3 regions of the Arthrobacter sp. CAN_C5 genome follow, and region 1 is predicted to be linked to each of the others. Evidence: predicted binding sites of a transcription regulator. Region 1 holds the regulator's gene; each other region holds the start of a gene.
What was found. The regulator LexA, encoded in region 1, represses DNA repair genes until DNA is damaged. The targets are predictions, from matches to a motif close to TCGAACANNTGTTCGA.
Positions count from the first base shown of each region.

Region 2: H4V95_RS05135 (HNH endonuclease signature motif containing protein) is a predicted target of LexA. The motif match lies at 2,569-2,584, and genes of this name have one in related genera.
Region 3: uvrA (excinuclease ABC subunit UvrA) is a predicted target of LexA. The motif match lies at 777-792, and genes of this name have one in related genera.

Region 1 is NZ_JAGGMZ010000001.1:2,760,106-2,764,668, reverse strand. It holds gene H4V95_RS12965 (ATP-dependent DNA helicase) at 1-1,262, shown strand, start outside; gene lexA (transcriptional repressor LexA) at 1,259-1,915, opposite strand; gene H4V95_RS12955 (LysM peptidoglycan-binding domain-containing protein) at 2,368-2,727, shown strand; gene H4V95_RS12950 (histidinol-phosphate transaminase) at 2,970-4,079, shown strand; gene hisB (imidazoleglycerol-phosphate dehydratase HisB) at 4,191-4,563, shown strand, end outside.
Region 2 is NZ_JAGGMZ010000001.1:1,060,858-1,065,420, forward strand. It holds gene H4V95_RS05125 (RNB domain-containing ribonuclease) at 1-1,464, opposite strand, end outside; gene H4V95_RS05130 (ferritin-like fold-containing protein) at 1,560-2,333, shown strand; gene H4V95_RS05135 (HNH endonuclease signature motif containing protein) at 2,648-4,303, shown strand; gene H4V95_RS05140 (YdiU family protein) at 4,498-4,563, opposite strand, start outside.
Region 3 is NZ_JAGGMZ010000001.1:2,027,988-2,032,550, reverse strand. It holds gene H4V95_RS09585 (recombinase family protein) at 1-114, opposite strand, end outside; gene H4V95_RS09580 (GntR family transcriptional regulator) at 337-732, shown strand; gene uvrA (excinuclease ABC subunit UvrA) at 863-3,718, shown strand; gene H4V95_RS09570 (HAD hydrolase-like protein) at 3,792-4,484, shown strand; gene H4V95_RS09565 (1-acyl-sn-glycerol-3-phosphate acyltransferase) at 4,471-4,563, shown strand, end outside.

The sequences.
Region 1 (4,563 bases):
AGGCACACGAACTGCATGACAGGGTCACGGGCGCGGTCTCCGGGCAGCTTTCGACCGGCATGATCTCCGCCGCTGCCTCAGCGGCGCGCCGACACCTGTCAGTGAGCGCTGAACCCCTGGATTCAGCGAACCGCTTCTTCGAGTCGACGGTCGAGGGCATCCCTTCCGGCCTGATGGCTGCAGGCCTCACCGAGGACCAGGAATCCGCCATCACGCAGGTCCGTGAGGCCTGCCGCGCGGTGCTCTCGGATGCGAAGGGGGATGGCCCAACCCCGGCGGACGGTGGCCGGCAGATGGCCAAGTCCCATGTCATGGCGGTCTTTGAACTGTGTGAACGACTGCTCACCGCGACCCCCGCTGGGGAAGTGCTGTGGGCGTCACGGCCCAGCACCTTCTCTCCGGGTACCGGGTATTCGCAGCCTGACGACACTGCGCCCGCCACGATCAACATTGCGCCGCTCTCCGTCGCAGGGAAATTGCGGGAGGGGCTCTTCGCCGACCACACGGTGGTGCTGACGTCGGCGACCCTCGCCATCGGTTCCGAGTTCGGACCGGTCGCCGGTTCGCTGGGGCTTGCCGGGGCGTCTGCGCCCTCCTGGACCGGGGTCGACGTCGGCAGTCCGTTCGACTACCCGAAGCAGGGCGTGCTCTACGTGGCGAAGGATCTGCCCAAGCCTGAGCGTGGCACCTCGCCGGCCCAACTCGATGAGCTGGAGGTGCTTCTCAAGGCCTCCCGGGGTGGGGCACTCGGGTTGTTCTCGTCCCGCCGCGCCGCGGAAGAAGCGGCAGAGGCGCTGCGACCCCGGGTCGACTTCGACATCCTGTGCCAGGGCGACTCCTCGATGTCCGCCCTGGTCAAGCAGTTTTCCGATGAGCCGGACACCTGCCTGTTCGGCACCATGTCGTTGTGGCAGGGAGTGGACGTGCCCGGCAGGTCCTGCCGACTCGTGACCATCGACCGGATTCCGTTCCCCCGGCCCGACGACCCCCTGATGACAGCCCGGACGAGGGCGGTGGCCAAGGCTGGCGGCAACGGCTTCATGAGCGTTTCCGCGACGCATGCGGCTGTCCGGCTCGCCCAGGGCGCCGGACGGCTGATCCGCGCGACCGAAGACAAGGGGGTGGTGGCGATCCTGGACTCCAGGCTGGCCAACGCACGGTACGGCTCGTTCCTACGTGCCGCACTTCCCCCGTTCTGGTCCACCACCGATCGCGCGACGGCGCTAGGGGTCCTGGAGCGTCTGGCTGGCGAGCCCCGCTAGAGGGCGCGCATCACCGAGACGACCTTGCCCATAATGGTGGCCTGATCGCCGAGGATCGGCTCGTACTGGGTGTTCTGCGGCAGGAGCCAGGTGTGGCCGTCACGCTGGCGGAACGTTTTCACCGTCGCCTCGTCGTCCAGCAGTGCTGCCACGATGTCACCGTTCTGGGCTTCCTGCTGCCGACGGACCACCACCCAGTCGCCGTCGCAGATCGCCGCGTCGATCATTGAGTCCCCATAAACGCGAAGCATGAACAGGTCGCCGTGGCCCACCAGCTGCCGCGGCAGCGGCATGACGTCCTCGACCACTTGGTCCGCGAGGACGGGCCCACCAGCAGCAATCCGGCCGACCATGGGAACCATTGCAGCGTCAATGGCACCGCCGATCTCGGTTGGAGCTCCCGCAGCGGTCCCAGCGGCGGCGCCCTTCTGGTCGTGATCAAGGGTGAGGGGCAGCAGGATCTCCATCGCGCGGGGCCGCTTCGGATCCCGCCTTAGGTACCCCATCCTTTCCAGCTGCGAGAGCTGGTGGGTGACGCTTGACAGGCTCGCCAGCCCCACCGTGTCTCCGATCTCGCGCATGGACGGGGGATAGCCGTTGGTGCCGATCGCCCGCTGGATGGTCTCCAGGATTTTCTTCTGCCGGACGGTCATTCCCTTGGGCACCTGCCGACCCCGGGGGCGGCCACGGGCGGGGAGGGCCGTGGGAGCCAGGTCGGAGGTCTGTTCATCCAGTGGTCCGTCGGACTCTTTCACGGTCGCTGTCCCTTCGATAAGAATCCAGGTGACCCGGCGGATCCTGATGTTTTCAGGGGCCGAGCTTATTTTGTCAGTGGCGGATGATGTGCTGATTTCTGCTGGAACCAAACCATCATCCTTGCCCTAACGGTATGGGAGTTAGGACACGTTTTCAAACATTTGTTCGATCGTGTCTCGACAAAGTTCGTCAATGAGTGCTAAAAATAAACAAGCAGTAATTCGAAGATAAGTTCGAACAAAACGGGTTCACCCGGTTTTACAGTCGAACAGGATCCCCGGCCCGTTGGCCGGGCCCGGCCGCAGCGCCGGGATCGAATGGACTGATTCGAGTACAGAGAGGTGTATCCATGTCTGTCATCACCACACACCAAGATTCCCCCGCCCGTGACACCAGCCGCGCAAAACTGCGGCTCACCCGCCGCGGCAGGCTCCTGTTGGTCGGCCTGCCGATCGTGCTGCTGGCATCAGCCGCCCTCATGTTGTCCGGCTTCTTCAACTCCCCGGCGAAGGCCTCCAGCGAACACGGTGAATTCACCCAGACCGTCAGCGTGAGCGTAGCCTCCGGCGAAACCATCTGGCACCTGGCCACCGAGTTTGCTCCCGAGCGGGACCCACGCGACGTCGTGGCCGAGATCGTCGAACTGAACAGCCTCAGCACCTCGGTACTGCAGGCTGGGCAGCAGCTGGATATCCCGTCCGGACGGTGACCCGCAGCACCCTCGCAGAAGCACCCTCGCAGCGCAATTCACTGCCGGCCCGTCAGGTCACTGCCGGCCCGTCAATATAGCCAACCCGGTCCGCCAGCTTTCGGCCGCCGACGCGGTGCGCCAACGGTTGTGCGCTTACCTGCCAACATGGACTTGCCTGTCAGCGTGGCCTTGCAGGTGGTAGCGCGGACTTGCAGGTGGCCCGATTCTGTACTGGCGGGCTCCGCGCTTAACCTTGAGAGGTGAGCGAACAGTTTGAGCGGTTGAGCCGATTGCCCCTACGCGACGATCTCCGGGGGAAGCACCCTTACGGTGCCCCCCAGCTGGACGTCCCGATCCTCCTGAATGTCAACGAGAACACCTACGGGGTCCCGGACGAGGTGCGGGAGGCAATCATCGCTGCGATCAGCCATGAGGTCGGCGGCCTGAACCGGTACCCGGACCGGGAGTTCACCGAGCTCCGCACCAACCTGGCCCGGTACCTGGGCCACGGGCTGACTCCGGACAACCTCTGGGCGGCGAACGGGTCCAATGAGGTGCTGCAGCACCTTCTGCAGGCTTTCGGGGGGCCGGGTCGGTCCGCGATTGGCTTCCCGCCGACCTACTCCATGTATCCGCTCCTTGCCAGCAGCACCGGCACCCGGTACATCGCCGGGGAAGGAAACGGGCAGTTTGATCTCAGTGCCGGCGATGCTGCCCGCCAGGTACAGCAGTCCGGGGCAAACATCGTTTTCCTTTGCTCGCCCAACAATCCCACCGGTTCCGCCCTTGGGCTGGACGTCGTGGAAGCCGTTTATGAGGCCAGCGAGGACGCCCAGGCGATCGTGATCGTCGATGAAGCCTACGCAGAGTTTGCCCACACCGGCACGGTCAGCGCCCTGACCCTACTGGAGGGCCGCGAGCGCCTCGTGGTGTCCCGCACCATGAGCAAGGCCTTTGCCATGGCCGGAACCCGTCTCGGTTATCTGGCGTCCGCACCCGAGGTTACTGATGCGCTGCGGCTGGTCCGCCTGCCATATCACCTCTCGGCAGTGACGCAGGCGACCGCCAACGCCGCCCTGACCCACTCCGGGAAGCTGCTTGCCAATGTGGAAAACATCAAGGCGCAGCGGGACCGGATCGTCGAGAGCCTGCGGGGTCTGGGACTGTCACCGGTCCCGTCGGACGCCAACTTCGTCCTCTTCGGAGGTCTTGAGGATCCACAACGTATCTGGCAGGGCCTGCTCGACGCGGGCGTCCTGATCCGTGACGTTGGCATCCCCGGCCATCTGAGGGTCACGGCCGGTACCGAGACCGAAACCACAGTGTTCCTTGACACTCTGGGATCGTTGCTGGGCAGGACCGTCTCCTAGACTGGTAGGAGACCGTGCCCAGCGGCATCGCGCGTTGGCGACACGAACCACCGCATCACCCAGCACCCATCCGCTATGCACCAAGCGAAACGAACCAACCGAAGGACAGTCATGAGCGTGGAAACCACCGTCGGACGCACTGCGAGCCGGGAGCGGGCCACCAGCGAATCATCGGTCTTCGTCCAGGTGGATCTGGACGGCACAGGCCGAGCGGAGATCAGCACCTCGGTGCCGTTCTACGACCACATGCTGACAGCCCTGGCGAAGCACTCCCTGATCGACCTGACGGTCCGTGCCACTGGCGATACCCACATTGACGTCCACCACACCGTCGAGGACGTAGCCATCACCCTCGGCGAAGTGCTCCGGGAGGCCCTGGGCAGCAAGGCCGGGATCCGCCGGTTCGGCGAAGCGACGGTTCCCCTTGATGAGGCGCTGGCCAACGCGGTCGTCGACATCTCAGGCAGGCCCTATCTGGTGCACA
Region 2 (4,563 bases), 1.7 Mb from region 1:
GGGCGCACCATTGACCAACTCGAACCGGGTAGTCCGTGTTGGAATATCGGCGATTACCAGCCGTACCCGGACTTCCTCGCCCGCGACCAGTTCACCCTCGCATCTGGCCTCCACCGCGGGGTTGGCCAGCTGGATGGTTCCGACTGGCCGATAGTCGTCGGGGGAGTTCCCGTTCGGTGGCTTCGAAGCGGCAATGACGACGGCGTCGAACTCCTGGCCGACCAGGTTGCTCAGGAGCGCCGCCTCGACGGCGTCCAGGGCGCCCCGCTCCAGCCGGGAGGACAGCTGGTTGGATGAGTTCATCAACGAATGCAGTTCCGGCAGTGCGTCCCGGGCCCACCCGGGGACCTCCGTCCCGGCGCACAGCGCCGCGCAGATCACCAGCACAAATCTGTCGACCAGCCGGCGCAGCGGGGCTGTGGTGTGGGCATAGGGGGCGGCGATGGCCGCCTGTGTCATGGTTGCAGGCAGGTCGCCGTCGAACGCAGTGTAGCCAGCACCACGGAACAGCGAGGCGGCCGCGTGCATCAGGGACAGCTGGCGCGGTTCGGTGGTGTCAAGGCTTCGCAGGAATTCGCCGTAGGCCATGCCCTCCGGCCAGGGTTTCCCGAGGACCCGTGCCTGATGGCGAAAACGGGCCACCGACTCTTTATCGGGTGATGGCATGGTCCGCAGCACACCGATCTTTCCGTCGATCATCAGCTGTGCGGCGGCCATTCCGGTCATCAGGGAAATCTGGGCATTCCAGTCCTCGGCGGGCAACGGCGGTGAAGTGAGGATGAAATACCTGTCACCGTCGTTGGCGATTTCCTGCTCGGGAAGGTTCAGGCTGGCACCCCCGCGCAGTCGTTCCAGTTCGATGCGCAACAGTCCCACCTCCCTGAGCAGCACCAGGTTCTCGGGTGCGCCGCCGGAGTCGAGGTCCCGTTGCACCTGCTCATACGTCAGTTGGGCCCGGCTGCGAATCGTGGCGCGCTGCAGATCCATGTCCTGCACCTCCCCTTCCGAATCCAGCAGGAACTGCCACACATAGGCTGGCCGTACCTTTTCGGGCAGCAGGCTGGCGGCATCCTCGGAAATCAGCTCAGGATGCAGGGAGATCCTGCCGTCCGGCGCGTAGACGGTCTGACCGCGGCGGCGGGCCTCACGGTCAATGGCACCCCCGGGTGCCACGAAGGCTGGAACGTCCGCAATCGCGTACCAGACGCGGTAGCCGGACCCGTCGCGTTCCAGATGAACCGCCTGGTCCAGATCGGTGGACCCGGGTGGATCGATGGTAATGAAACCAAGGCCGGTTAGATCGGTCGTTGGGGAAGAGTGGCTGGTGATTGCCCGCCTGGCCTCATCGAGAACGTCGGGCGGGAAGTCAGCCTCAAGGCTCAACTCTTCACGGAGCAACTGCAGGGAACGGGTCAGCTGAAGCTGTGAGTTCCGGTTCGACAAATCCAGATGCGAGTACGGCACAACCTCAACCGTAATACACCGGGCTCCGGGAACGCAGGGTTGGTGGTGGGACAGATGACCGGGCCCGACGGTTCGGCACCGGTACCCTTAACCCCATGAGTTCAGCGCCGTCCTCCCCATCCGGGCAAGTCACCCCTCAGCAAGCCACCTCCTACGCCGCGGAATCCGGCGCCGTCACAGATACGGCCACCGGAGTGACGCCGCGGCTTCCCGATGATCCCCGGTACGCACGGTTCATCGTTGACCTGTTCGGGGTGATGGCCTACGGAGAATTGTCAGGGTTTGAGCGGCTGTCATCGGATGCCCGGTTCTCGCCCACGCTGCATGACCGTGCCACGCTGGGGCGTCTCGCCGTGATCGAGTTTGAGCATTTCGAGATGGTCAGCGCCCACCTGGCCGCGCTGGGGGTGGACGTGGAAACCGCAATGACCCCGTTCCAGCCGTCCATTGACTCCTTCCACGAAAGGACCCGGCCGGGCGACTGGTATGAGTCACTGATGAAGGCCTATGTGATCGACGCGATCTCGGACGACTTCTACACAGCGCTCGCCGGACGGCTGGATGCGCCCACCCGGGAGCTGATCGGCAGGATCCAGTCCGCCGATGAACAGGGCCCGCTACTGCAGGAGCGACTGCAGGCCGCGCTCGCCAACGACCCACGGTTGGCGTCTCGGCTGGCACTCTGGGGGCGACGTCTGGTGGGCGAGGCGCTTACCCAGGCGCAACGGATCGGGATCGAGCGGGCCTTTCTCGGTGCCTTGCTGTTCGCCGGCGCCGAGGAGGACCAGGAAAAGGAGACCCTCCTGCTCTTCTCTCAGCTGACCCGTAATCATTCCCGCCGGATGAGTGTTCTCGGGCTGACCGCCTAGCTGTCTTGGGACACCTAGGCTGGGGATTTCGCCGGCGTTGATGCTCGCCGCCAGCGGGGCGCAGGTCTTGGACCAGGATCTGCTCCGTATCCGGCCCGTCCTGCCCTTGACGCCGAAGCTAACGACTAAACCTGACAAACTCTCTGCGCTGGCTCCGGGCGTCTCTCAGCAACATTTTGTTCGTCCTCTCCTTCTGGCCTGGCCCTACCTCGTCGGATAGGCAGACTCTCATCGTTCGAATATTCGTTCGAGAGGTTTGTCCACATAGCCCTTAGTTCCGCAGGAATGTCGGTGGGGTTTGGGACAATAGAGGTATGGAAGGCAGGGCAGCTCCATCACCGAAACGGAAGGGAACCCCCTCCCGAGTGGTGGCTCCGCGGGGAGCCTCGGGTGCTTGTTCTTCTGGTGAACCTGGCGGCGGCCGCTCCTCTGGTGCTGCTGACGGTGCTTCTTCCGCTGCGTCTGCCGGGGTTGGCCGTGAGCGTTCCACCCTAGCCCTGGCCGAAGCGCTGAACTCCCTGAAACCGGCGGTGGATGCGGCAGGGTTGATTGATCAGTTGCGGGAGTTGGAGGATCTGAAGTCGGCGATTGCTGGGGTACAAGCCCGGATCACGGTTGCGATCGACGTCGCTGAACGCGACACCCAAACCCTCGCCGGGGTACCCGCCGCCGAACAGGGCAAAGGGGTGGGGGCGCAGGTCGCATTAGCCAGGCGTGAATCCCCGTCCCGCGGCAGCCGGCTCCTCGGCTTGGCGCGGGCGCTGGTCACGGAGATGCCCCACACACTGGCGGCCCTTCACACGGGTCAGCTCAATGAGTGGCGGGCGACCCTGTTGGTGAAAGAGACCGCGTGCCTCAGTAGTGTTGACCGTGCTGCCGTGGATGAAGAGCTATCAGCTGATACGGGTAGGTTCACCGGGTGTGGGGATAAGGCGGTCGTCGCCGCTGCGAAGGCAGCCGCGTACCGGCGGGATCCCCGGTCGGTGGTGAACCGGGCCGCCCACGCTGTGACGGAGCGGTGTGTGAGTATCCGGCCGGCACCGGACACCATGGCCTATCTGACCGCGTTGCTTCCGGTGAAGGAAGCCGTCGCCACCTACGCCGTGTTGACTCGTCACGCTGACACGGTCCGGGGTGCCGGTGACCCCAGGTCCCGGGGTCAGGTGATGGCCGATACCCTCGTCGAACGCGTCACCGGGGTCCCCGGGGGTATCAGCCGGGTCGAGTTGCAGCTCATCATGACCGACCGTGCCCTCTTCCAAGGCGACAGCGAACCAGCCAGGATCCCCGGCTACGGCATCGTCCCCTCCAGCTGGGCACGCAACCTCCTCAGCACAAAACCAACGACCAGCCCAGCAACCAGCCCAGCAAACAGCCAGGACGGAACGAAAAGTTCGACCGGGTCAGGGCCAGCTGGCGGCACTGTCACTGGTCCGAAAGGTCAAAGCCGGTCGGGGGAAGGAGGTTCGGCTTTCGACGTCTGGTTACGTCGCCTCTACACGGCCCCGAAAACCGGGGATTTGGTGGCGATGGATTCCACGGCCCGGCTCTTCACCAAAGCGCAACGCCGGTTTATTACTGCCCGGGATGACACCTGCCGGACCCCGTACTGCGACGCCCCGATCCGCCACATCGACCACATCATCCCGTGGCATCGGGGCGGGCCGACATCGATCACGAACGGGGCAGGACTCTGCGAAGCATGCAACCACACCAAAGAACACCCCGGCTGGGCTGTAGCCCCCGCACCCGGACCGAGACATCAGCTCAAAACCACCACCCCCACCGGCCACACCTACCACTCCACCGCACCACCCCTACCCGGAACTGGAGCTGGAGCTGGAGCTGGCGCTGGAGCCGGCGCCGAGCCGGGGAGAGCCAAACCAGCTATTCGGCCCGAATCCGTCACACTAGGTATCCGGCGCCGTCGGATACGGAAACGCGGAAGCCCTCAACCCGGAGCGGCTTGAGCACGCTGCGCCCCAAACCGGAGCGGCTTGAACCTGGTGCGTCCCAACACAGTGCGGCCCAACATCCCCGATACTGACAGAGTGCTTGCCGAGATCGCCTCGCCCAAAGGCACGATCAAAGCGGTGAACGAACGGCATGGGGATGACCATAGGGTGAAACTGGGTCGCAGGATTGCGGGAGGGGACTGTGAAACCTACGTGCCGCAGAAGGTCCGGTAGGTTCCGAAGTCCTCAGGTGCGCCGGTAGCGTAGCGTTCCAG
Region 3 (4,563 bases), 730 kb from region 1:
TGCAATGAACTCCCTAACGTGCTGTTCCTGCAAGGCAGGGGAGATGGTGCCGTCTGAAGTCTGAGACTGACGGATGTAGATAGCTGCACGTTTCGGAGCCGGCGAAGCGGTCATAAATTTTCACGCTACATTCAAAGGGTGTTGTTGTCCATCTCGCTGACGGAGATGGAGCGGATGGTGAGGTCCTGAAGATTATGCATGGCCCAAGTCTAGGCACGCCGGGAAGTGGGCGGGACTATCGGGTCGAATCGACGCGTGGAACAATGTCTGAATCTGCACAGCGCCCGTAATGCGGGCTGATAGAGCACAAGATAGTCCTCAGACCGAAAGGCAACAGTGAATCCTGGCGCAACAGACAGCACCGATGTCACCGGCTGGCTGCGCATCGACCAGGCAAGCTCGGTTCCCCCGTATGAACAGCTCCGCGTCCAGATCCTGGACGCCGCGAACAGTGGGACCCTGCCCGTTGGCACCCGGCTGCCACCGGTGCGGACCCTCGCCGGCCACCTGGGCGTCGCGGTGAACACCGTCGCCCGGGCCTATCGGGAACTGGAGCAGGCGAACATCGTCGTCACCCGCTCCCGGGCCGGAACCGTCGTGGCAGCAGCTGGAGACGAAGCCCGCCAACGCGCCGCAGAAGCCGCTGACGACTATGCGGATGTGATCAAGGCCAACGGCCTGACCGAGGACGAAGCAGTCGCCTATTTACGGGCGGCTCTGCGCCGTCGGTGAACATCCCGCCCCAACCCGCCGACGACACGCTGAAAACACGCTGATCGAACATGTATTCGAACGCAGTTTCAATTAGAGTAGTCAGGTGTCTATTGCAACTTCGCTCGAATCAGAGTTTTCCGACCCGAGAATGTCCCAGGACCTGTCGCGCCTGATCGTCAAGGGGGCGCGTGAGCACAACCTCCGCAACGTCGATCTGGACCTGCCTCGGGATGCCATGATCGTGTTTACCGGGCTGTCCGGGTCCGGTAAATCCTCCCTGGCGTTCGACACCATCTTCGCCGAAGGACAGCGACGCTACGTGGAGTCCCTGTCCGCGTACGCCCGGCAGTTCCTTGGCCAGGTGGACAAGCCCGACGTCGACTTCATCGAGGGCCTCTCGCCGGCGGTCTCAATCGACCAGAAGTCCACCAACAAGAACCCCCGGTCCACTGTTGGCACCATCACCGAGATCTACGACTACATGCGGCTGCTCTGGGCCCGTGTGGGACGCCCGCACTGCCCCACCTGCGGTGAGCCGGTGGCGAAGCAGACCCCCCAGCAGATCGTCGATCAGTTGCTGGAACTGGAAGAGGGCACGCGTTTCCAGGTCCTCGCCCCCGTGGTCCGCGGACGCAAGGGCGAGTTCGTCGACCTGTTCCAGGAACTTACCGCCAAGGGCTACGCCCGGGCCCGCGTGGACGGCGACGTCATCCAGCTGTCCGACCCCCCGAAGCTCGGCAAGCAGTACAAGCACACCATCGAGGTGATCATCGACCGCCTGGTGGTCAAGGACGGCATCCGCCAGCGCCTGACCGACTCGGTGGAAACCGCGCTCAAACTCGCCGACGGTCGCGTCCTCGCCGACTTTGTCGACCTCCCCGAGAAGGATGCCAAGCGCATCAGGGCCTTCTCCGAGCACCTCGCCTGCCCCAACGAGCACCCGCTGGCGATCGACGAGATCGAGCCTCGCTCCTTCTCCTTCAACAACCCCTTCGGTGCCTGCCCGGCCTGCACCGGTATTGGCACCAAGCTAGAGGTTGACGAGGAACTGGTGGTACCCAACCCCGACCTCTCCCTCGCGGAAGGCGCCATCGCCCCCTGGTCACTGGGCACCGCAACCCTTGAATACTGGACCCGGCTCCTCGAGGGCCTGTCCAAGGAACTGAACTTCAAGATGGACGTGCCCTGGCGGAAACTGCCGGACCGCGCCCGCGAGGCCGCCCTGTACGGCAAGGACCACAAGGTGGTTGTGCAGTACAAGAACCGCTTTGGACGCGAGCGGAAGTACAGCACCGGTTTCGAAGGCGCGGTGCAGTACATCCACCGCAAGCACCTGGAAACCGAGTCGGATCACGCCCGTGACCGTTACGAAGAGTACATGCGGCAGATTCCGTGCCCCACGTGTGGGGGAGCCCGGCTGAACCCCGCGTCCCTGTCGGTGCTGATCAACGGCAAATCCATCGCTTCAGTCGCCGCGATGCCGATGCGGGACTGCAGCGACTTCCTGAACAACCTGGTCCTGACCGGGCGGGAAGCCCACATCGCAGCCCAGGTGCTCAAGGAGATCCAGGCGCGCCTGCAGTTCCTGCTCGACGTCGGGCTGGAATACCTGAACCTGGAACGTTCCTCCGGCACCCTCTCCGGTGGCGAGGCCCAACGGATCCGGCTGGCTACCCAGATTGGCTCCGGCCTGGTGGGAGTGCTCTACGTACTCGACGAGCCGTCCATTGGCCTGCACCAGCGGGACAATCGACGCCTGATCGAAACGCTCGCCCGGCTCCGCAACCTGGGTAACACCCTGATCGTGGTCGAGCATGATGAGGACACCATCCAGGAAGCCGACTGGATTGTCGACATCGGTCCGGGCGCGGGGGAGCACGGTGGCGAGGTGGTCCACTCCGGTCTGCTCGAAGACCTGCTCACCAACGAGCGCTCGATCACCGGCGACTATCTTTCGGGGCGTCGGAAGATCGAGATTCCCAAGAAGCGCCGGAAGATCGACAAGTCACGCCAGCTCAAGGTCATCGGAGCACGTGAGCACAACCTGACCTCGTTCGACATCGCATTCCCCCTGGGTGTGCTGACCGCAGTGACGGGTGTCAGCGGATCCGGAAAGTCGACCCTGGTCAACGAGATCCTCTACAAGGTCCTCGCCAACAAGCTGAACGGGGCGAAGCAGGTTGCCGGCCGGCACAAGCGGATCGACGGTCTGGAGCACCTGGACAAGGTGGTTCACGTCGACCAGAGTCCGATCGGCCGGACGCCGCGCTCCAACCCCGCCACCTACACCGGGGTCTTCGACAACATCAGGAAGCTCTTCGCCGAGACCACCGAGGCAAAGGTGCGCGGCTACCTTCCCGGCCGTTTCTCCTTCAACGTGAAGGGCGGCCGCTGCGAAGCCTGCTCCGGCGACGGCACCCTGAAGATCGAAATGAACTTCCTCCCCGACGTCTATGTGCCGTGCGAGGTCTGCCACGGACAGCGCTACAACCGTGAAACCCTTGAAGTGCATTACAAGGGCAAGACCATCGCCGACGTGCTGAACATGCCCATCGAGGAGGGAGCCGAGTTCTTCGCCGCCTTCAGCCCGATCGCCCGGCACCTCAACACGCTCGTCGAGGTGGGCCTCGGTTATGTGCGGCTGGGTCAGCCTGCAACCACCCTGTCCGGTGGTGAGGCGCAGCGCGTGAAACTGGCCAGCGAGCTACAGAAGCGATCCAACGGACGCAGCATCTACGTGCTCGACGAGCCGACCACCGGCCTGCACTTCGAAGACATCCGCAAGCTCCTGCTCGTCCTGCAGGGACTCGTCGACAAGGGGAACACCGTGATCACGATCGAGCACAACCTCGACGTGATCAAGAGTGCCGACTGGGTCATCGACCTCGGGCCCGACGGCGGATCAGGTGGCGGCCAGATTATCGCAACCGGCACCCCCGAGCAGGTGGCCAAGTCGACGAAGAGCTACACCGGGACCTTCCTCGCCGAAACCCTCGGACGATAGGTAGCGGTCGATATATTCCGTGAAGGGAATGCAGTTTTCCACTGGGGACCGGCTGTGGGAAACTTGGCCGGTGATGAACTACCGCCTGCTCGTGCTCTTTGACCTCGACGGAACCCTCGTCGACCCTGCAGGCGCCATCACCGGCGGAATCACCGCGTCGTTGAAGGCCCACGGGCTTCCGGAGGCGTCGGATGATCAGCTGCGCGCCATGGTGGGGCCGCCGCTGGTCACCTCCCTGCGCGAGATCGCAGCGGTTCCGGAGCATCTCTTGGACCCGGTCATCGCCCATTACCGGGAGGGTTACCGACTAAAGGGCATGGCAGGCAGCCAGCCTTACCCCGGGATTATCGCGGTCGTGGAACGGCTGCGTGCCGCCGGACACCTGGTCGCCGTCGCGACCCAGAAGCCGCAGGGGCTGGCGGGTGAGCTGCTCCGCGTCCAGCAGATGGAAGGATTGTTCGACTCGGTCGATGGTTCGCCCGACGAGGAACAGGTTCCAGGCCCGGACGGCAAGACCCCGATTATCGCCGCGGCACTCGCCCGTCACGAGGGCAGGTACGACGGCGCCGTCATGGTGGGCGACCGATCGCACGACATCAGCGGAGCGGCGGCCAACGGGCTTGACTGCATCCCCGTGGGCTGGGGCTTCGGCTCACCCGAGGAGTTCCGTGCCGCGGGCGCCACCGAAACGGCCGATACGGCTGAGGTCCTGCTGGACCTGATCCTCGCACGGGTGCCGCGGGAGGTGCGTCATGGGCATCTATGACCTCACCCGCAGCGGCACCCGGGGACTGATCGCCGGGCTCTGCCGCCCCACCGTCGAAGGTCTGGCCAATGTCCCGGCG